3 regions of the Burkholderia seminalis genome follow, and region 1 is predicted to be linked to each of the others. Evidence: riboswitches for the same ligand, from Rfam matches in the RefSeq annotation. Region 1 holds a riboswitch; each other region holds the start of a gene.
The links. Region 1 has a riboswitch for cobalamin ahead of WJ12_RS12355 (FecCD family ABC transporter permease). Riboswitches for the same ligand answer to the same signal wherever they lie in the genome.
Positions count from the first base shown of each region.

Region 2: linked by a shared signal. The riboswitch ahead of WJ12_RS32490 (CbtB domain-containing protein) and the one ahead of WJ12_RS12355 (FecCD family ABC transporter permease) in region 1 are both predicted to bind cobalamin.
Region 3: linked by a shared signal. The riboswitch ahead of cobW (cobalamin biosynthesis protein CobW) and the one ahead of WJ12_RS12355 (FecCD family ABC transporter permease) in region 1 are both predicted to bind cobalamin.

Region 1 covers NZ_CP013398.1:2,733,857-2,743,764, reverse strand. Annotated here, with positions in the region: gene WJ12_RS12400 (c-type cytochrome) at 1-325, opposite strand, end outside; gene ilvD (dihydroxy-acid dehydratase) at 452-2,125, opposite strand; gene WJ12_RS12390 (LysR family transcriptional regulator) at 2,260-3,174, shown strand; gene lgt (prolipoprotein diacylglyceryl transferase) at 3,273-4,163, shown strand; gene WJ12_RS12380 (SIMPL domain-containing protein) at 4,272-5,012, opposite strand; gene WJ12_RS12375 (EVE domain-containing protein) at 5,194-5,655, opposite strand; RNA gene ssrS (6S RNA) at 5,726-5,907, opposite strand; gene WJ12_RS12365 (cell division protein ZapA) at 5,989-6,303, opposite strand; gene WJ12_RS12360 (ATPase) at 6,300-6,650, opposite strand; cobalamin riboswitch at 6,805-7,056, shown strand; gene WJ12_RS12355 (FecCD family ABC transporter permease) at 7,216-8,214, shown strand; gene WJ12_RS12350 (ABC transporter ATP-binding protein) at 8,211-9,026, shown strand; gene cobT (nicotinate-nucleotide--dimethylbenzimidazole phosphoribosyltransferase) at 9,088-9,908, shown strand, end outside.
Region 2 covers NZ_CP013400.1:2,689,408-2,699,315, reverse strand. Annotated here, with positions in the region: rRNA gene WJ12_RS32520 (23S ribosomal RNA) at 1-2,652, shown strand, start outside; rRNA gene rrf (5S ribosomal RNA) at 2,807-2,919, shown strand; gene WJ12_RS32510 (DHA2 family efflux MFS transporter permease subunit) at 3,471-4,895, shown strand; gene WJ12_RS32505 (2OG-Fe(II) oxygenase) at 5,256-5,999, opposite strand; gene WJ12_RS32500 (inorganic phosphate transporter) at 6,288-7,880, opposite strand; gene WJ12_RS32495 (histidine phosphatase family protein) at 8,021-8,638, opposite strand; cobalamin riboswitch at 8,689-8,827, shown strand; gene WJ12_RS32490 (CbtB domain-containing protein) at 8,861-9,070, shown strand; gene WJ12_RS32485 (CbtA family protein) at 9,084-9,821, shown strand; gene WJ12_RS32480 (LysR family transcriptional regulator) at 9,818-9,908, opposite strand, start outside.
Region 3 covers NZ_CP013398.1:1,811,107-1,821,014, reverse strand. Annotated here, with positions in the region: gene cobN (cobaltochelatase subunit CobN) at 1-2,352, opposite strand, end outside; gene cobW (cobalamin biosynthesis protein CobW) at 2,359-3,447, opposite strand; cobalamin riboswitch at 3,777-4,042, opposite strand; cobalamin riboswitch at 4,157-4,392, shown strand; gene cobA (uroporphyrinogen-III C-methyltransferase) at 4,503-5,312, shown strand; gene WJ12_RS08195 (cobalamin biosynthesis protein) at 5,309-5,686, shown strand; gene cobO (cob(I)yrinic acid a,c-diamide adenosyltransferase) at 5,721-6,323, shown strand; gene WJ12_RS08185 (cobyrinate a,c-diamide synthase) at 6,326-7,630, shown strand; gene bamE (outer membrane protein assembly factor BamE domain-containing protein) at 7,659-8,198, opposite strand; gene WJ12_RS08175 (M20 aminoacylase family protein) at 8,356-9,519, opposite strand.

The DNA.
Region 1 (9,908 bases):
AGCGCACCGACAGCACCCATTGCGCGAGCGTATGGGCTTCGGTATTCGTCAGTTGCGTATTGGCGGGCATCGGCACGCTGCCCCATACGCCGACGCTGCCTTTCACGATCGATTGGGCCAGGTAGTCGACGGCGTCGCCGCGTGCCGCGTACTTGCCGGCGATATCGTGGAACGACGGGCCCATCAGCGGCTTGGTCACCGCGTGGCAGGCCATGCAGTTCTTGCGCTGCGCCAGCGCGAGCCCGTCGGCCTGGTCGGCACGCGCGGCGGCCGCGCCGCCGGCCAGCAGCGTCACGAGCAGCGCGCGCAATATCGTCTGTTTCATGCGGTTCTCCGCCGGCGGGGACAGCCGGCCTCATGGTCCGCGCATTATAGAAGCAAAGGGAAGGCGCGTTTTGCGCGTTCCCCGGCGGCCGTGCCTGTTGGGGCCGCATGCCGCGACGCGCTCACGTCACCCCGTAACGGCCCCCTGGTTCGCCGGCCGGGCGAGCGCCGCGAATTTCGCGAGCACGCCGCGCGTATAGCGGGGCGCCGGCTGGCGCCATGCGGCGCGGCGTCGTGCGAGCTCCGCGTCGTCCACATTCAGCTGCAGCAGCAGCCGGTGCGCGTCGATCGTGATCGAGTCGCCTTCCTGCACGAGCGCGATCGTGCCGCCGACGAACGCCTCCGGCGCGACGTGGCCGACCACCATGCCCCAGGTGCCGCCCGAGAAGCGGCCGTCCGTGATGAAGCCGACCGATTCGCCGAGCCCCTTGCCGATGATCGCGGAGGTCGGCGCGAGCATTTCCGGCATGCCGGGGCCGCCTTGCGGGCCGAGATAGCGCAGCACGAGGATGTCGCCCGCGCGGATCCGGTCGCCGAGGATCGCATCCATCGCGCTCTGTTCGTCGTCGAACACGCGGGCCGGGCCGGTGATCACCGGGTTCTTCAGGCCGGTGATCTTAGCGACCGCGCCGTCTTCCGCGAGATTGCCCTTCAGGATCGCCAGGTGGCCTTCCTGGTACAGCGCGCGGTCGATCGGGAAGATCACGTCCTGGTCGGCGCGCGGCACGCTCGGCACGTCCTTCAGTTCGTCGGCGATCGTGCGACCGGTGATCGTCATGCAGTCGCCGTGCAGCAGTCCCGCGTCGAGCAGGATCTTCAGCACCTGCGGAATCCCGCCGGCGCGGTGCAGGTCGGTCGCCACATACTTCCCTGACGGCTTCAGGTCGCAGATCACGGGCACGCGCTTGCGGATGCGCTCGAAATCGTCGATCGTCCAGTCGACCTCGGCCGCGTGCGCGATCGCGAGATAGTGCAGCACCGCATTGGTCGAGCCGCCCGTGGCCATGATCACCGACACGGCGTTCTCGATCGCTTCCTTCGTGATGATGTCGCGCGGCTTCAGGTCGCGCTTCACGGCCTCGACGAGCACCCGCGCCGATTCGGCGGCCGAATCGACCTTCTCCTGGTCGGGGTTCGCCATCGTCGACGAATACAGCAGCGACATGCCGAGCGCCTCGAACGACGAGCTCATCGTGTTCGCGGTGTACATGCCGCCGCACGAGCCCGACGTCGGGCACGCGTTCTTCTCGACCCCTTCGAAGTCCTCCTGCGACATCCGGCCCGCGGTGAATTCGCCGACGGCCTCGAACGACGACACGATCGTCAGGTCGCGGCCCTTCCAGTTGCCCGGGCGGATCGTGCCGCCGTACACGTAGATGCCCGGCACGTTCAGGCGCGCGAGCGCGATCATGCCGCCCGGCATGTTCTTGTCGCAGCCGCCGACCACCACCACGCCGTCCATCCATTGGCCCTGCACGCAGGTCTCGATGCAGTCGGCGATCACCTCGCGCGACACGAGCGAGTACTTCATCCCCTCGGTGCCCATCGACATGCCGTCCGAAATCGTCGGCGTGCCGAAGATCTGCGGATTCGCGCCGGACGCCTTCACGGCCTCGACGGCCGCGTCCGACAGGCGCTGCAGGCCGGAATTGCATGGCGTGATCGTCGAATGGCCGTTCGCGATGCCGATCATCGGCTTGTCGAAATCGTCCTTCTGGTAGCCGAGTGCGTAATACATCGAGCGGTTCGGCGAACGGGCCACGCCTTGCGTGATGTGCTTCGAGCGACGGTTGTACGACATGGGGGGCTCCATCGTTGTGTGGGCGTCGCTCGTGAGGGCGCGCCGGTTTGGGTCAATCAAGAATGGAGTTTCCGGATTGGGATGTCCAATATATTATTTGTCGCCTATTAAGTCTTTTTGCGAATGAGTCAAGCATGGCCGATCCGACACCCGACTTGCGCCAGTGGCGTTATTTCGCGACCGTGGCCGACGAACGCCATTTCGGCCGCGCGGCCGAGCGCCTGTCGATGACGCAGCCGCCGCTGTCGCAGGCGATCCGCGCGCTCGAGGACGCGCTGGGCGTCGCGTTGTTCGTGCGCACCAAGCGTTCGGTGGCGCTGACGGCGGTCGGCGCGGCGCTGTTGCCCGACGTGCGCCGGCTGCTGGCATCGGCCGATGCGCTGCCGCCGCTCGCGCGGCGGCTCGCGCGCGGCGAGGCCGGCTCGCTGTCGCTCGCGTTCGTGTCGACCGCGGATTACGGGCTGCTGCCGTCGCTGCTGCGCGCGTTCGGCGCACGCTATCCGCAGGTGCGCCTGCAGCTCGCGGAGGCGACGAGCGACGTGCAGATCGACGAACTCGTCGCCGGGCGCATCGACGCGGGACTCGTCATTCCACCGGTGCCGCCGCGCCACGCAGCCGGCCTGTCGTACCTGCCCGTGGTGCGCGAGCCGCTGGTGGTCGCGATGCCCGCCGCGGCATCCGATGCGGCCGAAGACGTGCCCGTGCACCTCGCCGAAGTGGCCGCGCTGCCGCTCGTGATCTTTCCGCGCCGTTTGGCGCCCGGCTTTTATGACATCATTACGGGCTGCTACGGCGCGGCGGGGGAAACCCCGCGCATCGGCCAGGAGGCGATCCAGATGCAGACGATCGTCAGCCTCGTGTCGGCCGGCATGGGCGTCGCACTGGTGCCGCAATCGCTGCGTAACCTGCGGCGCACCGGTGTGGTCTACCGGCCGCTTGCCGGGCACGCGCCGGTCGTCGAGACCGGCCTCGTGTGGCGCACGGGCGACGTGAGTCCCGTGCTGGCCGGCTTCATCGACGTCGTGCGCGCGCACGGCCCCGCCGCGTGACGTGAACGATGGCGCGCCGGTGCCGTCCAATGCGCGGTGCCGCGTAGTGCTGCGCAGCGCGACTGCCGTACCGCATTCGAAAACTTCTTCGCTAACCCATGATCATTCACCCGAATTTCGACCCCGTTGCGATCCATCTCGGGCCGCTGGCCGTGCGCTGGTATGGCCTCATGTATCTCGTCGGCTTCATCGCGGCGATCGTCGTCGGCCGGATCCGCCTGAAGCTGCCGCATGTCGCCGCGCAGGGCTGGACCGCGAAGGACATCGACGACATGATGTTCTACGGCGTGCTCGGCACCGTGCTCGGCGGCCGGCTCGGTTATGTGTTGTTCTACAAGGCCGATTTCTATTTCTCGCATCCGCTCGACGTGTTCAAGGTGTGGGAGGGCGGCATGTCGTTTCACGGCGGCTTCCTCGGCGTCACGCTCGCGATGATGCTGTTCGCGTGGCAGCGCAAGCGCCCGTGGCTGCAGGTCACCGACTTCGTCGCGCCGATGGTGCCGACGGGGCTCGCGGCCGGGCGCCTCGGCAACTTCATCAACGGCGAGCTGTGGGGCCGCGTGACCGACCCCGCCGCACCGTGGGCGATGCTGTTCCCGGGCGCGATGCGCGACGACGCGGCCTGGCTGCCGAAGCATCCGGCGCTCGTCGAGCAGTGGCATCTCGCCGACGTGTTCATGCAATACCAGATGCTGCCGCGCCATCCTTCGCAGCTCTATGAAATCGCGCTCGAAGGCATCGCGCTGTTCTTCGCGTTGTTTTTCTTCGCGCGCAAGCCGCGGCCGATGGGCGCCGTGTCCGCGCTGTTCCTGATCGGCTACGGCCTCGCCCGTTTCACGGTCGAGTTCGCGCGCGAGCCCGACGACTTCCTCGGCCTGCTTGCACTGGGCCTGTCGATGGGGCAGTGGCTGTCGCTGCCGATGATCCTCGCGGGCGTCGCGCTGATGGCCTGGGCGTATCGCCGCCGTGCGGCGAACGCCGCCGCGTAATGTGAAATCGATGCGCGCGCAACCGTCGCGCGCATCGGCAATCTGCAGGCGCATAAAAAACGCCGGCCCTCGGGCCGGCGTTTTTCGTTTCCGACAACGCGTGGCGCGTTACTTCATCTGCACCGAGCCGTTGACGGTAACCGACACGGTCGCCTTGCCGCCTTCGACCGCGATCGGCGCGCTCATCTTCGCGCTGTCCATCGGCGCCGCGGCCATCGCCATCATGCGCGGGTACGGCTGCACGTTGCGGCCGCTGCCGACGTTCACGTCGCGAATCGTGTAGCTGCTGTAGCCGAATGCCTTCGCGGCTTCGTCCGCGCGTGCGCGGAACGACTTGATCGCCTCGGTCGTGAGCTTCTGCTCGGCCGTGCGCTGCGCTTCAGGCGACAGCGAGAACTCGACGTTCGCGACCTGCATCAGGTTCGACAACTGGCCCGCGAGCTTCGACGCCGCGGCGAAATCGCGCGATTCGAGCGCCACCTCGGTACGGCCGCGCCACGCGGAAATCTTGCCGTCGCGATCGGTGCTCGGATACACGGAGAATGCACCCGTGTGTGCGGTGACGCCCGACACGCCCTTTGCCTGCGACAGCGCCGCGTCGGCGCGCTGGTTCAGCTGCGCCGTCAGGCTGCCCGGATCCTTGGCCTGCTGCTCGTAGAACAGCGTGATGTGGATGATGTCCTGCGGCACGTCGGCGCTGGCTTGCGACGACAGCGACAGCACGCCTGCCGGCTCGGGGAAATGCGGGTTGGCGGTTTGCGCGTGCGCGGCCGGCGACGCGAGCGTCAGCGCGACGGGAACGGCGGCGGCGAGGGCGAGCGACAGCGCGAGAGCGGATTTCTTGGTCATTGTTGGACTCCTTGTGCGAGGGCGCGCACGCGGATCACGCGTGCACGACGCGGGCGTACCGCGCGACGAAATAAACGACGGCCGGCCCGATCGGCCGACAGCGGTTGCTTAGGCTGCGCAAAAGTGCCGCGAGTTCCGTGCCGGCCGCGCGTGCTGACCAGATTTGACCTTTGGCGCGCGCCTACTTCATCAGCTTTTCGGTGATGAAGCGCCATTCGGCGCGCGTCACGGGTGTGATCGACAACCGGTTGCCCCGGGCCAGCACGCGCATGTCGGCGAGTTCGTCGTGCTCGCGCAGTGCGGCAAGCGGCACGAGCGGCGACTTCTTCACGTAGCGCACGTCGACGAGCAGCCAGCGCGGCGCTTCCTGCGTCGATTTCGGGTCGTAGTAGGGGCTTTTCGGATCGAACTGCGTGGGATCGGGGTAGGGTGTCGACGACACTTCGGCGAGGCCCGCGATGCCCGGCTCGGGGCAGCTCGAGTGATAGAACAGCACGCCGTCGCCGATCTTCATCGTGTCGCGCATGAAATTGCGCGCCTGATAATTGCGCACGCCGGTCCACGGCAGCGAGCGCTGCGGAGCGTTGGCGAGATCGTCGATGCTTGCTTCGTCCGGTTCGGACTTCATCAGCCAGTATTGCATGGATCGTGATCGACGCAGAAAGGGCTGCTACAAAAGAAAACGGCACCGGGACTCGCCCGATGCCGTTGGATAGGCCCCCGCCTTGGCCGCTAGGCCGGCATCCTGAACCTGGGGTTCAGAATTGGTCGCAGTTAGCAGCACTTCGGGTACATCAGACAGAGTGACGCGCGCGCCCGTGCTACAAATTTCCGCAACCGTGCACATGGCATTGGTTCAAGGAATATATGACCTTGGCGAACCAGGCAGGGAAGCTGACTGAACTGTGATTCGATGCGCCAATTTGACCACCGTTGACCGCCGAGATCAAGGGGAATCGACGCATCGTTTGAAACGTTACTGCGTCTCGTGCTGTGCGAGCACCGCGCCGAGCTGTTCGTTCATCTGGTGCATTGTACGACGGATTTCCTCCGCCGGAAATGCTTCACCGTGCCGCACGCTCGTTTGCAGCCGCAGCAATTCCGATGCGAGCGACAGCGCCGCCATCACCGCAATGCGATCGGTGCCGCGTACCGAACTGTTCGAGCGGATTTTCGACATTTCGGCGTCGACGCGCGCGACGGCCTCGAGCAGTGCCGCTTCGGTCTCGGCCGAACAGGCGAGACGATAGGCCTGACCGAGAATCGAGACTTCGATCTGCTTGGTGCTCATGCATGTTCTCCGTGGCTGGCCGCGTCATCGCCATCCGGGCGTGCCTGCGCATCCAGCAGGTCGAGCTGGTTGTCGGCTTGCTCCGCGCTTTTCGAGCGCGGCAGCTTTTCGAGAATCGCGTTCAGTTTCACCTGGGCGTCGTCGATCTTTGCCGACAGCGTGTCGCGCTCGGCCGCGAGCGCATTGCGTTCGTCGCGCAGTGCCGCGAGTTCCGCGCGGACCGTGTCCGCTTCCGCGCGCAATTGCGCGACCTGCTCCTCGAGCGCGAGCCGTTCCGCGTGATAGCGCTTGTTCAGCGAAATCAGACGGCCAATATTTTGAGATAAGGTTTCGAGTTCGTTGAGCATTTGCTGCGTCCTCTAAAGACCCAGCATTTTAGCGCGGAATAACGCGCAATCCGACATCTGTAACGTTTCCAGTCGTAACACCCCGGCTTCTTGCCGCGAATCGGTGCTTCCCGTGCGTGTCCGGATGCTTCCTTGACGCTCGCGCGACCGGCTCCTAAACTGGCGCCGCCTCGGTGCTCGCGCGTGGCACGCGCGGTTAAACGGGAAGCAGGGCGTGCGCTCCGGGAGCGTGCCAACCTGCGCTGCCCCCGCAACGGTAAGCGGCCGCGTCCGTCGACGCAGGCCGGCTCGGGCGCGTTTTGCGTGCAGGTGTCGCACGCGGGCGCGGGCCACTGCGCGTGAAACGCGCGGGAAGGCGAGCCGGACCGCCGCCAGCCCGGATACCGGCCGAGACGGGAAGCCCGCACGGGTTTCATGACGCGCGGCCTGCGGGGAGGCGGGGCGCGCAACGCTTCACGGAATGTTCTTCGATGCTGACCCCAATCGTCCGCGCGGCGTCCCCGTCACGTCCGGCCGGCCACCTCGAGCGGATGCGCCGCGCATCATGCGCGCGGCCGTGCACGGCATGAGCGCCGCGCGCGCCGCCGCGATCTGGGCCGCGCTGGCCGCCGTGGTCGCGCTGCTGTTCGTCGCGTCGCTGTCGATCGGCAGCGTGCCGATGTCGCCGTGGCAGGCGCTCGTGTCGCTCGTCCCGCATGGCGGCGACGCGCTGTTCGCCGAGATCGTCCGCACGCTGCGTCTGCCGCGCGCGCTCGCCGGCTTCGCGTGCGGCGCGCTGCTCGCGCTGGCCGGCGCGCTGTTGCAGGTGCTGCTGCGCAACCCGCTTGCGGAACCGTACGTGCTCGGCGTGTCCGGCGGCGCGGCCGGCTTCGCGCTCGTCGCGATGATTGCCGGCGGCGCATGGTGGCTCGTCGACGCGTCGGCATTCGCCGGTTCGCTCGTCTCGGTCGCGCTCGTGCTCGGTCTCGCGCGCCGCGCGTTGTGGCGCGGCGATTCGCGCGACGCGTCGCCGCGCCTGCTGCTCACCGGCGTCGTGATCGCGGCCGGGTGGGGCGCGCTCGTCACGCTGTTGCTGTCGCTCGCTCCCGATGCGCGGCTGCGCGGCATCATCTTCTGGCTCACGGGCGACCTGAACGGCGTGACGGCGCCCTGGTTCGCATGGGGGGCGCTGTTGCTGGCCGCATGCGTCGCGCTGCCGGCCGCGCCGCAACTGAACGTGCTGCTGCGCGGCGACGCGACCGCGCAGGCGCTCGGCGTGCCCGTCGCGCGCCTGCGCGTGCGGATCTATCTCGTCGCGTCGCTGGCGGCCGCGGCCGCGGTGACGACGGCCGGCACGATCGGCTTCGTCGGCCTCGTCGTGCCGCATGCGCTGCGGCTCGCGTTCGGCAACGACCAGCGGATGCTGCTGCCGGCCGCGATGCTCGCGGGCGGCGGCGGCGTGATGGCGGCCGACCTGCTCGCGCGCACCGCGATCGCGCCCGCGCAGTTGCCGGTCGGCGTGATGACCGCGTTGATCGGCGTGCCGGTGTTCCTGTGGATGTTGTTGAGGAGGCCGATGCGATGACGGATGCCGCACTGCGCGCGGGCGGCGGCGAGCTGCGCTGCATGGCCGTCGACCTGACGCTGAAGGCCGGCGCGCGCACGTTGCTCGACGGGTTCACGCAGGCGTTTCGGCCCGGCGAGATCTGGTGCGTCGCGGGGCCGAACGGCGCCGGCAAGACGACGCTGCTCGCGACGCTCGCGGGGTTGCAGCCGCCGGCCGGCGGACAGGTCGAGATCGACGGCCGGCCGCTGGTCGCGTGGCCGCCCGGGCCCCTCGCGCAGCGTCGCGCGCTGATGCCGCAGCAGCTGCACGACGCGTTCAGCGCGACGGTGCTCGACACGGTGCTGCTTCACCGCTATCCGTATCTCGGCGGCTGGGGCTGGGAGCGCGACGGCGATCGCGCGGCCGCGTACGACGCACTCGCGACGTTCGATCTGACCGCACTCGCGTCGCGCGATGTATTGTCGCTGTCGGGCGGCGAGCGGCAGCGGGTCGCGCTGGCCGCGACGCTGTGCCAGGATGCGCCGCTGATGCTGCTCGACGAACCGCTCGCGCATCTCGACCTGCATCACCAGATCGACTGCCTGACCGCGCTGGGCGCATGGCTCGACCGGGGCCCGCGCACGGTGCTGTTTTCGTGCCACGACCTGAATCTCGCGCGGCGTTTCGCGACGCACGCGTTGCTGCTCGACGGCCGCGGCCGCGCGTCGGCCGGCCCCGTGCACGACGTGCTGACGCCCGAACGCGCGAGCGACGCGTTCGGCTATCCGCTCGTGCTGATCCGCGAGAACGGCCGCGATGCGTTGCTGCCGGCATGGCCTGCGCGACCATGACCTTTCCTTTTCCGATTCCTCCGATGCGCGGCGCGTGCCGCGCCAACGACACGGCTTCCCGATGACGACTTCGACCCCCTTCCCGCCCGCGATCGCGCCGCTCGACGACGCGCTGCGCACGCGCCTGCAGCATGTGATCGACCACAAGACCAAGCCGCCGGGCAGCCTCGGCCAGCTCGAGGCGCTCGCGCTGCAGATCGGCCTGATCCAGCATACCGAGCGACCGGTCGTGCAGCGCCCCGTGACGATCGTGTTCGCCGGCGATCACGGGATCGCCGCCGAGGGTGTCAGCCCTTATCCGCAGGCGGTGACCGCGCAGATGGTCGCGAATTTCCTGGCCGGCGGCGCGGCGATCAACGCGTTCTCGGGCGTCGCGCAGAGCGCGCTCGAGATCGTCGATGCGGGCGTCGCGTCGCCGTTGCCGCTGTCGGACCGGCTGGTGTCGCTGCCGGTCGCGCGCGGCACGCGCAACTTCGCGGCGGAGCCGGCGATGTCGCGCGACGAGGCGACGACGGCGCTCTCCGCCGGCGCGGCGCGCGTGCGCCTGCATGCATCGCTCGGCACGAACGTGATCGGCTTCGGCGAGATGGGGATCGCGAACACGTCGTCGGCCGCGTGCCTGATGAGCCGCCTCCTCGACGTGCCGGTCGACGCATGCGTCGGACGCGGCACGGGCCTCGACGACCAGGGGCTCGCGCACAAGCGCGCGGTGCTCGGCCGTGCGCTCGTCAAGCATTCGCATGCGATCGCGCCGCTCGACGTGCTCGCGACGTTCGGCGGTTTCGAGATCGCGATGATGACGGGCGCGTATCTCGCGGCCGCGAGCGAGCGGATGACGATTCTCGTCGACGGCTTCATCGCGACGGCCGCGCTGCTCGTCGC
Region 2 (9,908 bases), on a different replicon from region 1:
TTCCCAAAGTAGTGGCGAGCGAAATGGGATGAGCCTTGCACTCTTTATTTGTATTGTTAGCCGAACGCTCTGGAAAGTGCGGCCATAGCAGGTGATAGCCCTGTAGGCGAAAACAGTATGAAAGAACTAGGTGTGCGACAAGTAGGGCGGGACACGTGAAATCCTGTCTGAAGATGGGGGGACCATCCTCCAAGGCTAAATACTCGTGATCGACCGATAGTGAACCAGTACCGTGAGGGAAAGGCGAAAAGAACCCCGGGAGGGGAGTGAAATAGATCCTGAAACCGCATGCATACAAACAGTCGGAGCCTCGTAAGGGGTGACGGCGTACCTTTTGTATAATGGGTCAGCGACTTACGTTCAGTAGCAAGCTTAACCGTATAGGGCAGGCGTAGCGAAAGCGAGTCCGAATAGGGCGTTCAGTTGCTGGGCGTAGACCCGAAACCAGGTGATCTATCCATGGCCAGGATGAAGGTGCGGTAACACGTACTGGAGGTCCGAACCCACTAACGTTGAAAAGTTAGGGGATGAGCTGTGGATAGGGGTGAAAGGCTAAACAAACCTGGAAATAGCTGGTTCTCTCCGAAAACTATTTAGGTAGTGCCTCGTGTCTCACCTTCGGGGGTAGAGCACTGTCATGGTTGGGGGGTCTATTGCAGATTACCCCGCCATAGCAAACTCCGAATACCGAAGAGTGCAATCACGGGAGACAGACATCGGGTGCTAACGTCCGGTGTCAAGAGGGAAACAACCCAGACCGCCAGCTAAGGTCCCCAAATATAGCTAAGTGGGAAACGAAGTGGGAAGGCTAAAACAGTCAGGAGGTTGGCTTAGAAGCAGCCACCCTTTAAAGAAAGCGTAATAGCTCACTGATCGAGTCGTCCTGCGCGGAAGATGTAACGGGGCTAAGCTATATACCGAAGCTGCGGATGCGTGCTTTGCACGCATGGTAGGAGAGCGTTCCGTAAGCCTGCGAAGGTGCGTTGAAAAGCGTGCTGGAGGTATCGGAAGTGCGAATGCTGACATGAGTAGCGATAAAGGGGGTGAAAGGCCCCCTCGCCGTAAGCCCAAGGTTTCCTACGCAACGTTCATCGGCGTAGGGTGAGTCGGCCCCTAAGGCGAGGCAGAAATGCGTAGCTGATGGGAAGCAGGTCAATATTCCTGCACCATTGTTAGATGCGATGGGGGGACGGATCGCGGAAGGTTGTCCGGGTGTTGGAAGTCCCGGTCGCTGCATTGGAGAAGGCACTTAGGCAAATCCGGGTGCGCAATTCAAGGGTGTGGCGCGAGCTCCTTAGGGAGCGAAGCAATTGGAAGTGGTTCCAAGAAAAGCCTCTAAGCTTCAGTCTAACGATGACCGTACCGCAAACCGACACAGGTGGGCGAGATGAGTATTCTAAGGCGCTTGAGAGAACTCGGGAGAAGGAACTCGGCAAATTGGTACCGTAACTTCGGGATAAGGTACGCCCTTGTAGCTTGACTGGCCTGCGCCAGGAGGGTGAAGGGGTTGCAATAAACTGGTGGCTGCGACTGTTTAATAAAAACACAGCACTCTGCAAACACGAAAGTGGACGTATAGGGTGTGACGCCTGCCCGGTGCCGGAAGATTAAATGATGGGGTGCAAGCTCTTGATTGAAGTCCCGGTAAACGGCGGCCGTAACTATAACGGTCCTAAGGTAGCGAAATTCCTTGTCGGGTAAGTTCCGACCTGCACGAATGGCGTAACGATGGCCACACTGTCTCCTCCCGAGACTCAGCGAAGTTGAAGTGTTTGTGATGATGCAATCTACCCGCGGCTAGACGGAAAGACCCCATGAACCTTTACTGTAGCTTTGCATTGGACTTTGAACCGATCTGTGTAGGATAGGTGGGAGGCTATGAAACCGGAACGCTAGTTTCGGTGGAGCCGTCCTTGAAATACCACCCTGGTTTGTTTGAGGTTCTAACCTTGGCCCGTGATCCGGGTCGGGGACAGTGCATGGTAGGCAGTTTGACTGGGGCGGTCTCCTCCCAAAGCGTAACGGAGGAGTACGAAGGTACGCTAGGTACGGTCGGAAATCGTGCTGATAGTGCAATGGCATAAGCGTGCTTAACTGCGAGACCGACAAGTCGAGCAGGTGCGAAAGCAGGTCATAGTGATCCGGTGGTTCTGTATGGAAGGGCCATCGCTCAACGGATAAAAGGTACTCTGGGGATAACAGGCTGATACCGCCCAAGAGTTCATATCGACGGCGGTGTTTGGCACCTCGATGTCGGCTCATCTCATCCTGGGGCTGTAGCCGGTCCCAAGGGTATGGCTGTTCGCCATTTAAAGAGGTACGTGAGCTGGGTTTAAAACGTCGTGAGACAGTTTGGTCCCTATCTGCCGTGGGCGTTGGATATTTGAAGGGGGCTGCTCCTAGTACGAGAGGACCGGAGTGGACGAACCTCTGGTGTACCGGTTGTCACGCCAGTGGCATCGCCGGGTAGCTATGTTCGGAAGAGATAACCGCTGAAAGCATCTAAGCGGGAAACTCGCCTTAAGATGAGATATCCCTGGGGACTAGATCCCCTTGAAGGGTCGTTCGAGACCAGGACGTTGATAGGTCAGGTGTGTAAGCGCAGTAATGCGTTCAGCTAACTGATACTAATTGCCCGTAAGGCTTGATCCTATAACAAGTCTGCCTTGTGGATCGGCGCCGTGTGAAAGCACTGGCTGCAAGATCCAGAGCGACAAGTTGGATTCTCGTGTGTGATACACACAACCTAAATTACTGCTTCTTCCCAGATTGGTTGTGCTGCGAAGCAGCGCAACAACCCTCTTTGCCTGATGACCATAGCGAGTCGGTCCCACCCCTTCCCATCCCGAACAGGACCGTGAAACGACTCTACGCCGATGATAGTGCGGATTCCCGTGTGAAAGTAGGTAATCGTCAGGCTCCCTAAGCCAGAAACCCCCGCCCGAAAGGCGGGGGTTTTTGCATTTCGGCGACGGAAATGCGCGTGCGCGGCCACGTGCAATGCGGCCGAAACCGAGACGGCCAATGATCTGGAATCTGGCATCTGCCGGCCTCGAGCAATCCGCTCGCCAGACACCTCTCGAATTCCCCCGGCACGTCCTTCTACGGATCACGTCAATCCATCTTCAGTCAGCGCCCGGTCGATGTCGCTACACCAGGCGGCAATATCTGATGGCCGATGATGGGCGAAATTCGTCGACAATAATCGACAAATACCGCTTCTGTGAAAAAAGCCCCGCTTCATCTACCCACTTTCGACTCGCCCCGTCGAATTGATCGTGTGCGCCCGTCGGCGAATGCATCACGAACTCGTCATAAAAATCTATGCGCATAAAGTCCATTTTCGCGACATGCGTTGCAGAGCGGAGAGCAGGCCCTTCGGGGTAATATCGCCATTCGTCCCGATCGGCGGCGCTCGTTCGCATCCGCTGGCGATCGGGGTCTCCCGCATTCCGTTTCCTGCATCGTTCATGACTGACAGCCCTGCTCAAGGTGGTCGGACGACCGACTTCTTGCCGTATCTCGTCGCCGCAACGTTCTTCATGGAGTACCTCGATACGACCGTGATCGCGACCGCGCTGCCGCAGATGGCACGCTCGTTTGGCGTCGGGCCGAACGCGCTGAGCCTCGGAATGACGGCCTACATGCTGGCGCTGGCCGTATTCATCCCGATCAGCGGCTGGATCGCGGACCGCTATGGATCGCGCACGGTATTCGCGAGTGCGATCGTCGTCTTCACCGGTGCGTCCGTGCTGTGCGGGCTGTCCGACGGCGTCGGGACGTTCACGGCTGCGCGGTTGCTGCAGGGCGTCGGCGGGGCGATGATGGTCCCGGTCGGACGGATGATCGTCGTGCGCAGCACCGAGAAGGCCAAGCTGATGCGTGCGATCGCGACGATCACGTGGCCGGGCATCGTCGCGCCTGTGGTCGGGCCGCCGATCGGCGGCTTCATCACGACCTATGCGTCATGGCGCTGGATCTTCCTGCTGAACGTCCCGTTCGGCATTGCCGCGCTCGTCTGTACCTGGCTGATCGTCCGGAATACGCGGGCCGACGAACAACGGCCGCTCGACTGGGTTGGATTCGTGCTGGCCGGCGGCGCCTTGACTTGTCTGCTGATCGGCACCGAGGCGGCTGGGCAGCAGGATGTCGACTTCACGCGTGCGGGCGTCCTGGTGGGTGCAAGCGTGCTGTTCGGCCTGGCCGCATGGCTGCATGCACGACGTCACGCACATCCGCTGCTCGATTTCACGACGCTGAAGGTGCCGACATTCTCGGTGACGGTGATCACCGGTTCGGTCACGCGGATGGCGATCAATGCCGTGCCGTACCTGCTGCCGCTGCTGTTCCAGATCGGCTTCGGGCTGTCGCCGTTCCAGTCCGGCCTGCTGCTGCTCGCGAGCGCGCTCGGCAATCTGGGCATGAAGGCGGGAACGTCGTGGATTCTCGACCGATACGGCTTCCGGCGCGTTGCACTCGTCGACGTGACGATCGTCGGCGTCTTCACGATCGCGTGCGGTTGGCTGACCGCGTCGACGCCGCTGGCGATCACGCTGCTCGTCGTATTCGTCTACGGGCTGACGCGGTCGATGCAGTTCACGACGCTCGCGACGCTTGCCTATGCGGATATCCCGGCTCATCAGACGAGCGCGGCCAGCACGCTGTGGAGCGCCGCGCAGCAGATGACGATCGGGATGGGGATCGCGTTCGGTGCGTTGTCGCTGCGGGTCGCGGCGTTGGCGCGCGGCGATGCGGCCGGCATGCATTACGTGCTCGACGACTTCCGCTGGGCATTCGTCGCGGCAGGCGTGCTCGCACTGTTGACGTTGCCGGGCTATGCGCGACTGGCCTCGGACGCAGGCGACCGGCTGCGGGCGAACGTGGCGCGAGGATAGGCCCGGACTTCAAGTCGCATTGCGTTGCGACAGGTGAGCATGCCGGTTCCCCGTCGTTCACCTCGAGTGCCGATTCGTCATGGCTGAGATGGCCTGACGGTTATCACAATCGATCGTCTGTCGCCGAGGGTGAGTGAGCGGACCGAGGAGCAATGCTGGATCGTGACGCGGGCGGCAGGGTAACGCGGATAGCCGGGTAACGCTGCACATCGCACGCATTTACGCCGCCGAAATGCAAAAGCCCGCGCCGGATCGGGCGGGGCCTGGCTTGGCGGCGCAGGGCAATGGCGCGCGGCGTGTCCGGTTTGAATCCGGTGTGTGACGATCGGCACGCTCTCATCAGCGTCATCCCGATTCTTGCTACTGCGCGTCGTGAAAGATGAGGCCCAACGTGTGACGGTGGCCGCTGCGAATCCGGCTCACGCCGTGGCGCAGGTTGACGCGATAGACGCCGCGCGTCCCCTGCACGGGCCGGCCATGCACGGCGAAAATCACCGCGTCGCCTTGCATCAACGGCACCACTTCCGCGCGTGATTGCATGCGCGGCCGCTGTTCCGTCAGCACGAATTCCCCACCCGTGAAATCGCGGCCCGGCGCCGACAGCAGGATCGCGACCTGCAGCGGAAACACGTGCTCGCCATAGAGATCCTGATGGAGACAGTTGTAGTCGTCGGGACCGTATTGCAGGATCAGCGGCGTCGGTCGCGTCTGTCCTGCCGAGTGGCAGCGATCGAGGAAGGTCGTAGAGTCTTTCGGATAGCGGACGTCGATCCCGAGTGCCTGGTTCCAGCGATTCGCGATCGGCGCGAGATGCGGGTAGAGCGTCGCGCGCAGCTCGGCGATGACCGCTGGCAGCGGATACGCAAAATACTTGTATTCGCCGCGACCGAACCCGTGCCGCGCCATCACCACGCGTGAACGATAAAGTGCATCCCGCGGATACAGCGCCGCGAGCGCATCGCACTCGTCCGTCGAAATCAGGCCCGGCACATGCGCGCATCCGTACCGATCGAGTTCGGCGCCGACAGTCGGCCAGTCGAGGGTGTCGACGCGTCGCGCGATGTCCGGCGATGCGATGGCAGGTTGCAGATCGGCGATGTTCACGGGCGTCCCTCGGTTCGTCAGCGATGTGGCGCCGGGTCGCGCGAAACGCCCGGAAGCATTGCGTGCATGGTTGCGGCCACGGAGAAAGTCGACGAACCCAGTCTAACGACGTTCGTGTGCGGATGCGCTCCAGATCTTGCGCTTCAATTCGGAACGAGGAGGGGACGGCATGGTGCGCGCACGGACATTCGAACGCTGCGGCGGATCGGTGCGGAGGGGCGCGGAGGCGAGCGGTGAATCTTCCACGACAGGCGGCCGGCTGATACCGGCCACCCGTTGCAACCCGAATCAAGCCAGCGACCGGAACAACCAGTAGAGCCCGCCGGCAAGCGCGATCGACGCCGGCAGCGTCAGCACCCACGCGAGCACGAGGCTGCGCACCGTGCTCCATTGCAGTCCGGAGCCGTTCGCCGCCATCGTGCCCGCGACACCCGACGACAATACGTGGGTCGTCGACACGGGCAGGCCGTACACGTCGGCGGCGCCGATCGTCAGCATCGCGACGAGTTCGGCCGATGCGCCCTGTCCATACGTCAGATGCTGCTTGCCGATTTTTTCGCCGACGGTCACGACGATCCGCTTCCAGCCGACCATCGTGCCGAGGCCCAGCGCGATCGCGACGGCGACCTTCACCCAGGTCGGAATGAACTTGGTCGCGTGGTCTAGCTGCTTGCGATAGTTGTCGATCGCGAGCTTGTCGTCGGCGGCGAACGCGGGCTGACCGGACTTCTCGATCAGGCGGATGGCTTCGGAGACGAGATACATCGTGTTGCGCACGTTGTCGACGTCGCGCTGCGGCACGGCCGCCATCGAGCCCGACGCGCCGACCGCGGTCGCGAGCGACGTCGACAGTTGCTGCACGGCCGGCAGCACGGCGGGCGTCAGTTCGCGATGCTGAACGTAGTGCTCGACGTCGGCGCGCGGGTTCGCGGACGGCGCGACGCCGTTCGTGTACTTGCCGAACGTCGCGGCCGCCTGGTTCGCGACCGCCACGAAGGTTTGCGATTCGGCCGGCGTGACGGCCTTGTTCAGCGCATACGCGGTCGGCACCGTGCCGATCAGGATCAGCATGATGAGGCCCATCCCTTTCTGTCCGTCGTTCGACCCGTGTGCGAACGACACGCCCGTGCAGGTCAGGATCAGCAGGCAGCGAATCCAGAACGGCGGCGGCTGATCCTTCGGCGGCTCCTTGTACAGCTCGGGAATCCGCACGAGCGCTTTCAGCACGAGCAGCAGCAGCGCCGCGCACAGGAAGCCGACGATCGGCGAGACCAGCAGCGACTTGCCGACGCCGAGCGCCTGACCCCAGTCGACGCCGCTCGTGCCGGACGGCCCGTGCATCAGCTGGTTCATCAGCCCGACGCCGATGATCGACCCGATCAGCGTATGCGAGCTCGACGAGGGCAACCCGAAATACCAGGTCGCGAGGTTCCACACGATCGCGGCGATCAGCAGCGCGAACACCATCGCGAAGCCCGCCCCGCTGCCGACCTGCAGGATCAGCTCGACGGGCAGCAACTGCAGGATCCCGAACGCGACGGCGCCGCTCGAGACCATCACGCCGAGGAAGTTCCACATGCCCGACCAGATCACCGCGACGTTCGGCGTCAGCGAATGCGTATAGATCACGGTGGCGACCGCATTCGCGGTGTCGTGGAAGCCGTTGACGAATTCGAAGCCGAGCGCGATCAGCAATGCCGCGCCGAGCAACAGGTACGGAAACAGCGAGCCTTCGCGGACCGGCGACAGATCGTCGAACAGGTGCGTGCCGATATAGAGGGCGCCGAGCACGAGCACCAGCAGGAACACGGCATAGCCGATCTGCCTGGTACGTTCGATGGAGCCGGCGTTGTTCGGGGCGGACGAAGCAGGTTGATTCATGACGGCATCTCGTGAGGGAACCGCGTCCGATCCTAGCGGTGACCAGCAGTCAGTTTGATGACAGTCGGGACCACGAACGGTGTGTCTTACGGGATGTAAGCTGATTGGCCGAATGCTCGGCGCTGCGTCGCCCTGATCGCTCACATAGTGGGCGCAACGGTGGTTGACGCACCGGCGTCGCGTCGGTCGTCATCCGGCGCGACCCATGACCAGCCGTCCGGCGAAGCGGCGAACGTCGTGCATGACAGCGGCGCGATGTCGAGACGCGCGGCCGCCGCCGGATCCATCCGCAGCACATGCGCGAGGGCCGCACGGACGAGCGGCGCGTGCGTGATCGCGATCACGTCGCGACCAGGCGGCAGCGCGTTCAACCATGTGCCGACCCGATGCGCGGCGGCTGCGAACGATTCGCCGCCGTGCGGCGAGGCGGACGGATCGCCGATCCACGCGGCAAGTTCGCCCGGCAGATCGCGTGCGAGGTCGCTCAGGCGCTTGCCGCGCCAGTTGCCGTAGTCGATGTCGCGCAGCGCGTCGTCGACGTCGGCGCGCAGCCCGAGCGCATCGGCGGTCTGCCGCGCACAGCATGCGGGGCTGCACAGCACGACGAGCGATCCGCCGGCGCGTGACCACCGGCCGCGCCACGCGGCAGCTTCGGCGCGCCCGCGCGCGTCGAGCGGATCGTCGTCGGGGAACGTGCCGGTGCGCATCGCCCGGGTCGATGCGTGTGCGATCAGGCGCAACGAGGCATGCAGGGTCATGTCGATGGTCGGATGATCCGGAACGGGACGTGATTGTCACCGCGCGATCACTTCAATACGCGCCCGTTCGCGCGTACAATTCGCCCGATACGAAACGCGGAAGCCGGTGCAATTCCGGCGCGGTCGCGCCACTGTAACCGGAGAATCGACGATCCCGGAAGCCAGACCTGCCTTCGTACCCATCCATCATTTGTCGGGGCGCGATTCCCCTGAGGTGCATCCATGAGCGAAGCAGTGCTGAAGCCGGCGGTCGTGCCGGCCCCCATCCCCGTCCGTGAACTGTTGCCCTGGGCCGTATTCGTCGGCCTGATCCTGTTGCTCGCCCTGTATTTCGTCGGCGCGGAACAAGGCGCGACGTCGCTCGTGCCGGGCATGTATGTCCACGAGTTCGTCCACGACGGCCGCCATCTGCTCGGCTTTCCCTGCCACTGACGCGGAGCACACGATGGTCGGAAAGCTGCTCATGCGCGGGATGCTCGCAGGCATCGCCGCGGGTCTCATCACGTTCGGTTTCGCGAAAATCGTCGGCGAACCGCAAGTCGATCGGGCGATCTCCCTTGAAGAAAAACTCGATGCCGCCAAGGGCGACGAGCCCGGGCACGATCACGATCACGAGGTCGAACTGGTCAGCCGCCACACCCAGGCCGGTCTCGGCCTGCTGACGGGCGTCGTGACCTATGGCGCGGCTTTCGGCGGACTGTTCTCGCTGGTCTTTGCCTATGCGTACGGGCGCGGCGGCCGCCTGCCGGCACGGCAGCTCGCCGCGTGGCTCGCGCTGGCGGCGTTCATCGCCCTCGTGATCGTGCCGAACATCAAGTACCCGGCCAATCCGCCGGCGGTCGGCGACCCCGATACGATCGGCCAGCGCACGGGCCTGTTCTTCCTGATGATCGCGATCTCGATCGCGACGATGGTGTTCTCGGTCGGCGTGCGCCGCCACCTGCTGGCGAAGCTCGGTCAATGGAACGCGTCGATCGTCGCGGGCCTCGTGTTCGTCGCGATCATCGCGGCCGTGCAGCTGGGGTTGCCGTCGTTCGACGAGGTACCGGCCGCATTCCCGGCTGCCTTGCTGTGGAAGTTCCGCGTCGCCGCGCTCGGGATGCAGGCGATCATGTGGACGACGATCGGCCTGCTGTTCGGTGCCTGGGTCGAACGCAGCGAACGCATCGCGATGCGCGCCTAGCGCAGCATGCGCGGCGCGCTCCACGTCGATTCGCGCGCCAGCGCGACGAACGCGGCCAGATAGTCGATCGATGCATCCGCCTCGCGG
Region 3 (9,908 bases), 920 kb from region 1:
CCATTCGAGGCGCTCGCGCGTATCGCCCGCGTGGCGCCACGGCGATGCGTCGAGCGCCTGCAGGATCGCCGGGCGCGGGCCGACCCACGGCGCGGCCCAGTCCGCCGACAGCGGATCGAAGTCGTCGCCGAGCGCGAGATCGCGCGCCAGCGCGCCGATCAGCCCCGCCCGCGCGCCCTTGCCGTCGCCGACCGGAAAACGCGCGAGCGCGAGCAGCGTGTCGCGGCGCTGGCGGGCGGCCGGCGATGCGCCGAACACGTGCAGCCCGTCGCGAATCTGCGCTTCCTTCAGTTCGCACAGCCACGCGTCGACGCGCGTGAGCAGCGCATCCTCGTCGCCCGCATCGCGCGGCGGCGACACGCTCAGCTCGTCGTGCAGGCGATGCTCGGCGATCGTCGCGAGGATCGTCTTGCGCAGCAGCTTCGCGCGCCGCGCGTCGACCATCAGCGCTTCGTAGTATTCGTCGACCTGCCGCTCGAGATCCTGCAGCGGCCCGTAGTTTTCCGCGCGCGTGAGCGGCGGCATCAAGTGATCGATAATCACGGCCTGCGCGCGGCGCTTCGCCTGGCTGCCCTCGCCCGGATCGTTGACGATGAACGGATAGAGATGCGGCAACGGCCCGAGCGTCAGGTCGGGCCAGCACGCGTCGGACAGCGCGACGCTCTTGCCCGGCAGCCATTCGAGGTTGCCGTGCTTGCCGAGGTGGATGACCGCGTCGATGCGATACGCATCGCGCAGCCAGAAATAGAACGCGAGATACGCGTGCGGCGGCACGAGATCCGCATCGTGATAGCTCGCGTAGTCGTTCTCGCCGCGCGAACGCGACGGCTGGATGCCGACGAACACGTTGCCGGCGCGCCAGCCGGCGATCGTGAAACGTCCATGGCGCAGCGTCGGGTCGGCTTCGGGCGGCCCCCAGCGCTGGTTCAGCGCGTCGCGCACGGCGGCCGGCAGCCGCGCGAAGCGCGCGATGTAGTCGGCCAGCGGGAAGCTCTGGAACGCGGGTCGCAATGCATGCACGGCCGCGTCGTTGGTCACGCCTTCGGTGAGGCGCGCGATCAGCGCGTCTCCATCGGGCGGCAGGTCGGCCAGCGTGTAGCCCGCGTCGCGCAGCGCCGCGAGCACGCGCAGCGCGGATGCCGGCGTGTCGAGCCCCACGCCGTTGCCGATCCGCCCTTCGCTTTGCGGATAGTTCGCGAGAATCAGCGCAATGCGCTTGTCGGCGTTGTCGAGCGTGCGCAGCCGGCACCAGCCGCGCGCGAGCGCCGCGACGAACGCGATCCGCTCGGCGTCCGGCTGATAGCGCACGACGTCGACCTCGGTATGCGGGCAGCGATACGCGAGCCCCTTGAAGCTCACCGCACGCGTGACGATGCGCCCGTCGACTTCGGGCAGCGCGATATGCATCGCGATGTCGCGCGCATGCAGGCCCTGGTTGTCGGCCACCCATGCGTCGCGGTTGCCGCCGGACAGGATCACCTGCAGCACCGGTGCGTCGCCGGCGAGCACGTCGTGTTCGGGGCTGTCGATCGCGCCGGCCGCGAACGCGGTCGTGTTCAATACGAGCGCGACGCCGTGCGTGTCGCAAAGTTGCGTGATGACTTCGCGGCTCACTGCATCCTTCAGCGACGTCACCGCGATCGGCAACGGATTCAGCCCCTCGGCGATCAGTGCGTCGGCCAGCGCGTCGAACACGGCCGTGTTCGCGGCCTGCCAGTGCGCGCGATAGAACAGGATCGCGACGACGGGCGCGCCGGGCGTCCAGCGCGGCCGCCAGTCGTCGACGCTCGCGCGGTCGCGCGCCGGGTGATACAGCGCGGCGGCCGGCAGCGGGCGCGGCGGCTCGGGTTCGGCGCCGAAACCGAGCGTATGGAACGCGATGCTGCGCAGCAGCGCGTCGGCATTGTGCACGCCGCCCTCGCGCAGATAGCGCCACCACAGCCGGCACAGCGCCGGCGTGACGGTGCTCTTCGCGACGAGGTTCGGATCTTCCTGCAGGTCGCCCGAGAACATCGCGAGCTGCTGCCCGCGCTTCGACGCGAGCGACACGGCCTGCTCGATCCCGTACGGCCAGTACGCTTCGCCGCCGAGATGATCGATCACGACCGTCTTCGCATGACGCAGCACGTCGTCGACGTAGAAATCGACGGACGCCGGCTGCCGCAGGAACGTGACGTTCGCGAGCCGCACGCTCGGGAACCCGGCCGGCAACCGCGGCACGACGCTCGCGAGCAGCGACAGCGTCGTGTCGGCCGAACTCAGGATCACGATGTCGGCCGGCTGCTGGTCGATCCGGACGACGCCCTGCGTATCGTCGACGAAGCCGCCCGGCGTGGTGCGCAGCAGATGCATCGTGCGTTACGCCTGTTGCGGCTCGGCCGCGCACGCGGCGTCGAACGCGCGTTGCAGCGCGGCCGCGTCGAGATCCTCGCCGATCAGCACGAAGCGGCTCGCGCGCGTTTCGCCGTCCTGCCAGCGTCGGTCGAAATAGCTGTCGAAGCGGCGGCCGACGCCCTGGATCACGAGCCGCATCGGCGCGCCGGGCAGCGCGGCGAACCCTTTCGCGCGGTAGATCGTGTGCGCTTCGACCACGCGCTGCAGCGCGGCGATCGTCGCCTCGCGCGTGCCGGCGTCGCCGGACACGACCACCGAGTCGAAATCGTCGTGATGGTGATCGTGATCACCGTCGTCGGCCGAGCCGTGATGATCGTGACGCAGGTGGATCGTTTCTTCCGATGCCGATTCGAGGCCGAGCAGCATCGCGAGATCGAGCTCGCCGCGCGTCGCGCGCACGATCTTCACCTGCGGCGGAATCTCGTCGCGGATCGCGGTTTCGATCCGGGCGAATTCCGCGTCGCCGACCAGATCGGCCTTGTTCACGATCACCAGATCGGCCGACGACAGCTGATCGGCGAACAGTTCGTGCAGCGGCGATTCGTGGTCGAGGTTCGGATCGGCGCGGCGCTGCGCGTCGACGGCCTGCGGGTTTTCCGCGAACTGGCCGCTCGCGGCGGCCGGCCCGTCGACCACGGTCACGACCGCGTCGACCGTGAAGCTGTTGCGGATCGTCGGCCAGTTGAACGCCTGCACGAGCGGCTTCGGCAGCGCGAGGCCCGATGTCTCGATCAGCACGTGGTCGATGTCCGCGCGCCGTTCGACGAGCGCCTCCATCACCGGGTAGAACTCTTCCTGCACGGTGCAGCACAGGCAGCCGTTCGCGAGTTCGTACAGCTGGCCCGACGCTTCGCCCTGCGCGCCGTCGGCGTCCTCGCAGCCGATGCCGCAGCCCTTGAGGATCTCGCCGTCGATGCCGAGCTCGCCGAATTCGTTGACGATCACCGCGATGCGGCGGCCCGCGGCGTGCTGCAGGATGTGGCGCATCAGCGTCGTCTTGCCGCTGCCGAGAAAGCCCGTGACGATCGTGACGGGAAGCTTGCGTAGGGTCATGGTAGGTCCGGTGTCGAAGAGGGAATCAGGACGGGATCGTCGCGTTGGCGGCGGCGAGGCCATTCATCGGGCGACGCGCAGGCAGACCGCCGCGCGATCCGCGCGAACAACCGCGCGACGGGCGGAACAACGAATCGGACATGGTGCTTCCTTGCGAACGGTCGACATCGTGAATGCCAACACGGCTGCCGCCGGCCCTGCCCGCGCCGCCTGCCGTTCGCCGTCCCGGCCCGGCGCGTTCGCGCGGGGGGCTGATCGGCGGAGGAAGCGGAACACCCCGGGCGTCGGGCCTGCTGCGGCCGTGGACGATGCGCCGCCTCCCCGCGGCGCTGAACCCCAACGTTTAGGCCGGTATCCGGGCTGGCGAACACGCCGCTTCGCCTTCCCGGATGCGCGCGGCATCCAGTGGCGGTCGTCCGCCTGCACGCGGCAGGCGGCGAAGCGGCGCTGCATCGCGCTCGCGCGCGACACGTTCGCTTACCGTTGCGGGGGCAGCACAGGTTGGCTCGACTGCGGTGCAGGCAGGCTCCCTGTTTCCCGTTTAACTGCGCGCGCCGGAGCGGCACGCGCGAGCACCAAAACGCGTGCGAGTGTAGGCGGCGGGGCCGGGAGCGTCAAGGCGGCACGGGGCGCCGGACTGCGTTGCGCACCGCCGGCGCACCGTGCCGGAGGCCGGCCGTGGCCGGTTCGCGCGGGCGAACCGCTGTGCTATCGTATGCGCCGCGTTCGGTGCTCGCATGCGCATTCCGTGCATGCAGTTAAACGGGAAACAGGAGGCGGACGACCGCCCGGCCTGTGCTGTCCCCGCAACGGTACGCCGCCCGCGCGCCGCGCTCCCCGCGCACGCGCCCAGGCCGCCCGCGATGCCACTGCCCTTCACCGGGCGGGAAGGCTGCGGCCTGGCAAGCGGCCAGCCCGGATACCGGCCGACGCAAGGGGCGAGCCCAATGCTCGCCGAACGCCCGATCCGCGGGGGACGGATGGGGTGCGCATTCCGCCCGCGTCCGCGCGGGCTTCGTCCGATCCGTCATGCACTGCCTGCCCGCCGGCCGCCGATGTGCCGCCCGCCTGTTCCTTTCCACTGTTTCGACACGGTGCGTGCCGTGCCGCGTGCGATGAGCCGCGCGTGGCTCATCGGCGCCGGCCCCGGCGACGCCGACCTGCTGACGCTCAAGGCCGTGCGTGCGATCGGCGCGGCCGACGTGCTGCTCGTCGACGATCTCGTGAATCCCGACGTGCTGCGCCATGCACGCGCCGATGCGCAGGTCGAGCACGTCGGCAAGCGCGGCGGCCATGCGTCGACGCCGCAGGAAGCGATCGTCGCCGCGATGCTCGCGCACTTGCGGGCGGGCCGCAGCGTCGCGCGGCTCAAGGGCGGCGATCCGTTCGTGTTCGGCCGCGGCGGCGAGGAACTGGCCGCGCTGGGCGCGGCGGGTTTTGCGGTCGAGATCGTGAACGGCATCACCGCAGGCATTGCCGCGCCGGCCGCGCTCGGCATCCCGGTCACGCAGCGCGGCGCCGCGCAGGGCGTGATCTTCGTCACGGGCCACGGCGCGGGCGCCGACGAGCCCGACTGGCGCGCGCTCGCGGCCACGCGCATGACGATCGTGATCTACATGGGCATCCGCCGGCTCGACGCGATCACCGCCGCGCTGCGCGGCGGCGGCCTGCCCGGCGATACGCCGTGCGCGGCGATCGAGCATGCGACCCGCCCCGAGCAGCGGCAGGTCCTCGCGACGCTCGACACGCTCGTCGAACGCGTCGGCGCAACCGGCATCGGTTCACCGGCCATCGTCGTGATCGGCCGCGTCGCGGCGCTTGCCGACGATCCGGCCGTGCGTGCGGCGCTCGGCGGCCGCGCATGATGCGCGTCGCGCTCGGCATCGGTTTTCGCGCGGGCGTCACGGCCGCGCAGCTCGATGCCGCGATCCGTGCGGCGCTGGCGCGTTACCCGGCCGCCGAACCGGCGCTCGTCGCGACGCTCGCCGACAAGGCGTGTGCGCGGGCGCTGCGCATGCTGTGCGCGCGCCGCGGCTGGCCGCTCGTCGCGTTCGACGCGGCGCAGCTGGCGAGCCGTCCCGAACTGGCCGCGAGCGGCCCGTCGGACGCCGCGCTGGCGCGCTTCGGGGTGGCGGGCGTGGCCGAACCCTGCGCGCAGCTCGCGGCGCCGCATGGCCGGCTGCTGGGCCCCAAATCCATCCGGGACGGCGTGACGGTTGCCCTCGCCGGCCCGCTCTGAACCCTTTGTTTCGCTTTCGACAGGACGATTTCCGATGAAGACCGATGCCGAATCCCATCAGCGGATGACCGAACGCCGCCGCGCCGGCCACGAGAAGAAGCAGGCCGCCGCCACCCTGGAAAAGGGCCTGCTGATCGTCAATACCGGCAACGGCAAGGGCAAGAGCACGGCCGCGTTCGGCATGGCCGTGCGCGTGCTCGGCCACGGCATGCGGCTCGGTGTCGTGCAGTTCATCAAGGGCGCGCTGCATACGTCCGAGCGCGACTTTCTCGGCGCGGTCGCGGAATGCGATTTCGTGACGATGGGCGACGGCTATACGTGGAACACGCAGAACCGCGACGCCGATATCGCGACCGCGCGCAAGGGCTGGGACGAGGCGCGCCGGATGATCGAGAGCGGCGACTACCGGATGGTGATCCTCGACGAGCTGAACACCGTGCTGAAGTATGAATACCTGCCGCTCGACGAAGTGCTCGCGACGCTCGTCGCGCGTCCCGCTTCGGTGCACGTCGTCGTCACGGGGCGGCACGCGCCCGATGCGCTGATCGACGCGGCCGACCTCGTCACCGAAATGCGGCTCGTCAAGCACCCGTACAAGGAGCAAGGCGTGAAGGCGCAGCGCGGCGTGGAGTTCTGAGCGTGCCGGCCTGCCCCGCGCTGTTCGTCAGCGCACCCGCGTCGGGCCAGGGCAAGACGTCGGTGACGGCCGGTCTTGCACGGCTGCACCGCCGGCTCGGCCGCCGCGTACGCGTGTTCAAGACCGGGCCCGACTTTCTCGATCCGATGCTGCTCGAGCGCGCGAGCGGCGCGCCCGTGCATGCGCTCGATCTCGGGATGGTCGGCGAAACCGGCTGCCGCGCGCTGCTCGCCGATGCCGCGCGCGACGCGGATCTGATCCTGATCGAAGGCGTGATGGGGCTGTTCGACGGCACGCCGAGCAGCGCCGATCTCGCGGCCGCGTTCGGCGTCCCGGTCGTCGCGGTGATTTCGGCGAAGGCGATGGCGCAGACATTCGCGGCGATCGCGTTCGGGCTCGCCCGGTTCAGGCCGACACTGCCGTTTCACGGCGTGCTGGCAAACCGCGTCGGCTCCGCGCGGCATGCGGAACTGCTGCAACAGGCGCTGCCCGGCGACCTCCGCTGGCTCGGACACGTGCCGGCCGATGCGGGCATCACGCTGCCGGAGCGGCATCTCGGCCTGCATCAACCGGCCGACATCGACGATCTCGACGCGCGGCTCGAGCGCGCGGCCGACGTGCTCGCGCGGACGGCGCTCGCCGAATTGCCGCCGGCCGTCGCGTTCGCGGCACCGGACGCCGCGGCGCCGCTGCCGCGCGTGCTTGCGGGCAAGCGGATCGCCGTCGCACGCGATGCGGCGTTCTCGTTCATCTATCCGGCGAACCTCGCGCTGCTGGATGCGCTCGGTGCGGCGTTGCGGTTCTTCTCGCCACTCGCCGACGAACCGGTGCCCGACGATTGCGACGCGCTGTTCCTGCCGGGCGGTTATCCGGAATTGCATGCGGCGACGCTCGCGGCGAATGCCGGGACCGCGCGGACGATTCGCACGCACGCGGCGGCCGGCCGGCCGATCGTCGCGGAATGCGGAGGGATGGTGTATCTGTGCGAATCGCTGACCGACGTGGACGGCGTGACGACGCCGATGCTGGGCGTGTTGCCGGGTCATGCGACGATGCAGCGCCGGTTCGCGGCGCTCGGCATGCAGCAACTCGAGACGCGCAACGGGCCGATGCGCGGCCATACGTTCCACTATTCGCGGTTCGCGACGCCGCTGGTGCCGGTCGCGAGCGCCGCGCGCCCCGACGGCGCGCCGGGCAGCGGCGAAGCCGTCTACCGCTGCGGCGCGATCGTCGCGACGTACATGCACATGTACTGGCCGTCGAATCCGGAGATGGCGGCGGCCCTGTTCGGCGGCACGGCATTCTGACGGAACAGCCTGCGTGCGTGCCGCGACGTCAGGGCTTTTCGCGCCCCGGCGCCTCCGAGCGCGACGTCCGGATCACGGTGCCGTCGGGCGAGAAATGCGCGTTGAACATCGCGTCGCCCGATACGCCGCCCTCGGCCCAGTGCCAGCTCCACACCTCTTCATGGCTCAACGCGTATTGCGCGACTTCGGTCGGTTTGCCGAGCAGTTGCCGCACGTCGTCCTTCGACATGCCGGGCACGACTTTCGCGATGTTGGCCGCGGTCAGCGCCTGCGTGATCGACACGAGCCGGCCGTCCGGCCCGAAATCGAGCATGTAGGTACGCGTGCCGTACGGGCCGCGCGGGTACTCGAAGCGCTGCGAGCCGTCGTCGCCCTGCCTGACCATCTCGGGCTTGCCTGCCTGGCGGAGCACGTCCTCGGTCGTCGAGACACCCGGCTGCAGTTTGCCGAACGCGAGCGGGTCGGGCTTGATCGAATTCACCGCGTCCGCCACCTTCTGGTCGTCACACCCGGCCGCCAGAACGCCCACCGCACAGGCCGTCAGCACGGTCAGAAGCTGTTTTCGCATGTCATTCACACCTGTATTCATCGAGCCGATCCGGCGTCGCGCGCAGCGTAGCACGCGACCTGTCCCGCCGATGTCAAGGAGCGTCAAATCCGAGCACATCCGTCGCGGCCGGAAAAGCTCATGCGAGCCCGGCAACGACGACGTTCGCGAAACCGCGTCACACCAGAAACGCCTCGGCCAGCTTGACCCAGTACGACGCGCCGGTCGGCAGCGCCGCGTCGTTGAAGTCGTAGCCGGGGTTGTGCACCATGCAGCCGCCCTCCCCGTCGCCGTTGCCGATGATCAGGTAGCAGCCCGGCCGCTTTTCGAGCAGGAACGCGAAATCCTCGCTGCCGGTGAGCGGCACCATCCCGTCGATCAGGTTTGCATCGCCGACCCACTCGCGCGCCACGCCGCGCGCGAACGCCGTCATTTCCGCGTCGTTGACGAGCACCGGGTAGCGGCGCTGGTAGTCGATCGTCGCGGTCGCGCCGAACACGGCGGCCTGCGCGTGGACGACTTCCTTGATGCGCGTTTCGAGCAGGTCGCGCACGTCGGGCTTCAGCGCGCGCACCGACAGGCGCATCTGCGCGCGATCGGGAATCACGTTCGGCGCGTCGCCCGCGTGGATCGCGCCGACCGTGACGATCGCCATGTCGAGCGGCGATACGTTGCGCGACACGATCGTCTGCAGCGCCAGCACGATCTGCGCGCACACGACGACGGGATCGATCGCCTTGTGCGGCACCGCGCCGTGGCCGCCGCGGCCTTGCACGTCGATGACGACGGTATCCGACGACGCCATGAACGGCCCCGGCAGGAAACCGAATTGGCCGGTGGGGAAGCCCGGCATGTTGTGCATCGCGAAGATCGCATCGCACGGGAACTGCTCGAACAGCCCTTCGTCGAGCATCATCTTCGCGCCGCCGAGCCCTTCCTCGGCCGGCTGGAAAATCAGGTTCAGCGTGCCCGAGAAACGGCGCTCGCGGGCGAGATGCTTCGCGGCCGCGAGCAGCATCGCCGTGTGGCCGTCGTGGCCGCACGCATGCATCTTGCCGGCGATCGTGCTCTGGTACGGCAGCCCGGTCGCCTCGTGGATCGGCAGCGCGTCCATGTCGGCACGCAGGCCGAGGCGCCGCGCGCCATCGCCCACCTTCAACTGCCCGACGACGCCGGTTCCGCCGAGCCCGCGATGCACCGTATAACCCCACGACTGCAACTGCTCCGCGACGAGGTCGCTCGTCGCGAATTCCTCGAAACCCAGTTCGGGGTGGGCATGAATGCGGTGCCGGATCTGGATCATTTCGTCGGCCAGGCCTGCGGGGATCACGCTGTGCGTCACGGTGTCGTCTCCTGAAGTACGGTGCGGAACATGCAGGCAACGATAGTCGATTCGACGGCAACCGGACAGACGGAAAGTCGTCGCGGTGGCAACCTGGAGTTGCCGGATGCGGGCACGACTCGCGCCGCAGGGGCCCGACCATCTGGACGACTGCCCGGCGTGCCGTCGACACGCAAAACTGCGCGCTTCACATCGATGGTTCGTATGAGAGGAAAGCGTGGCCGCTCATGTAGAGAAAATAGTGGCTTTACATCAAAGGCTTGCGAAATCCTGTTCACTTTTTGACGCTTGTACGTTTTTTGTGTGCGCTGATGCAAAAGTGAACAAGCGATCCTTCCTGATGCGCGAGAACACCACGCTCCCGAGGTCGAAACAGCACCTTCTCGACG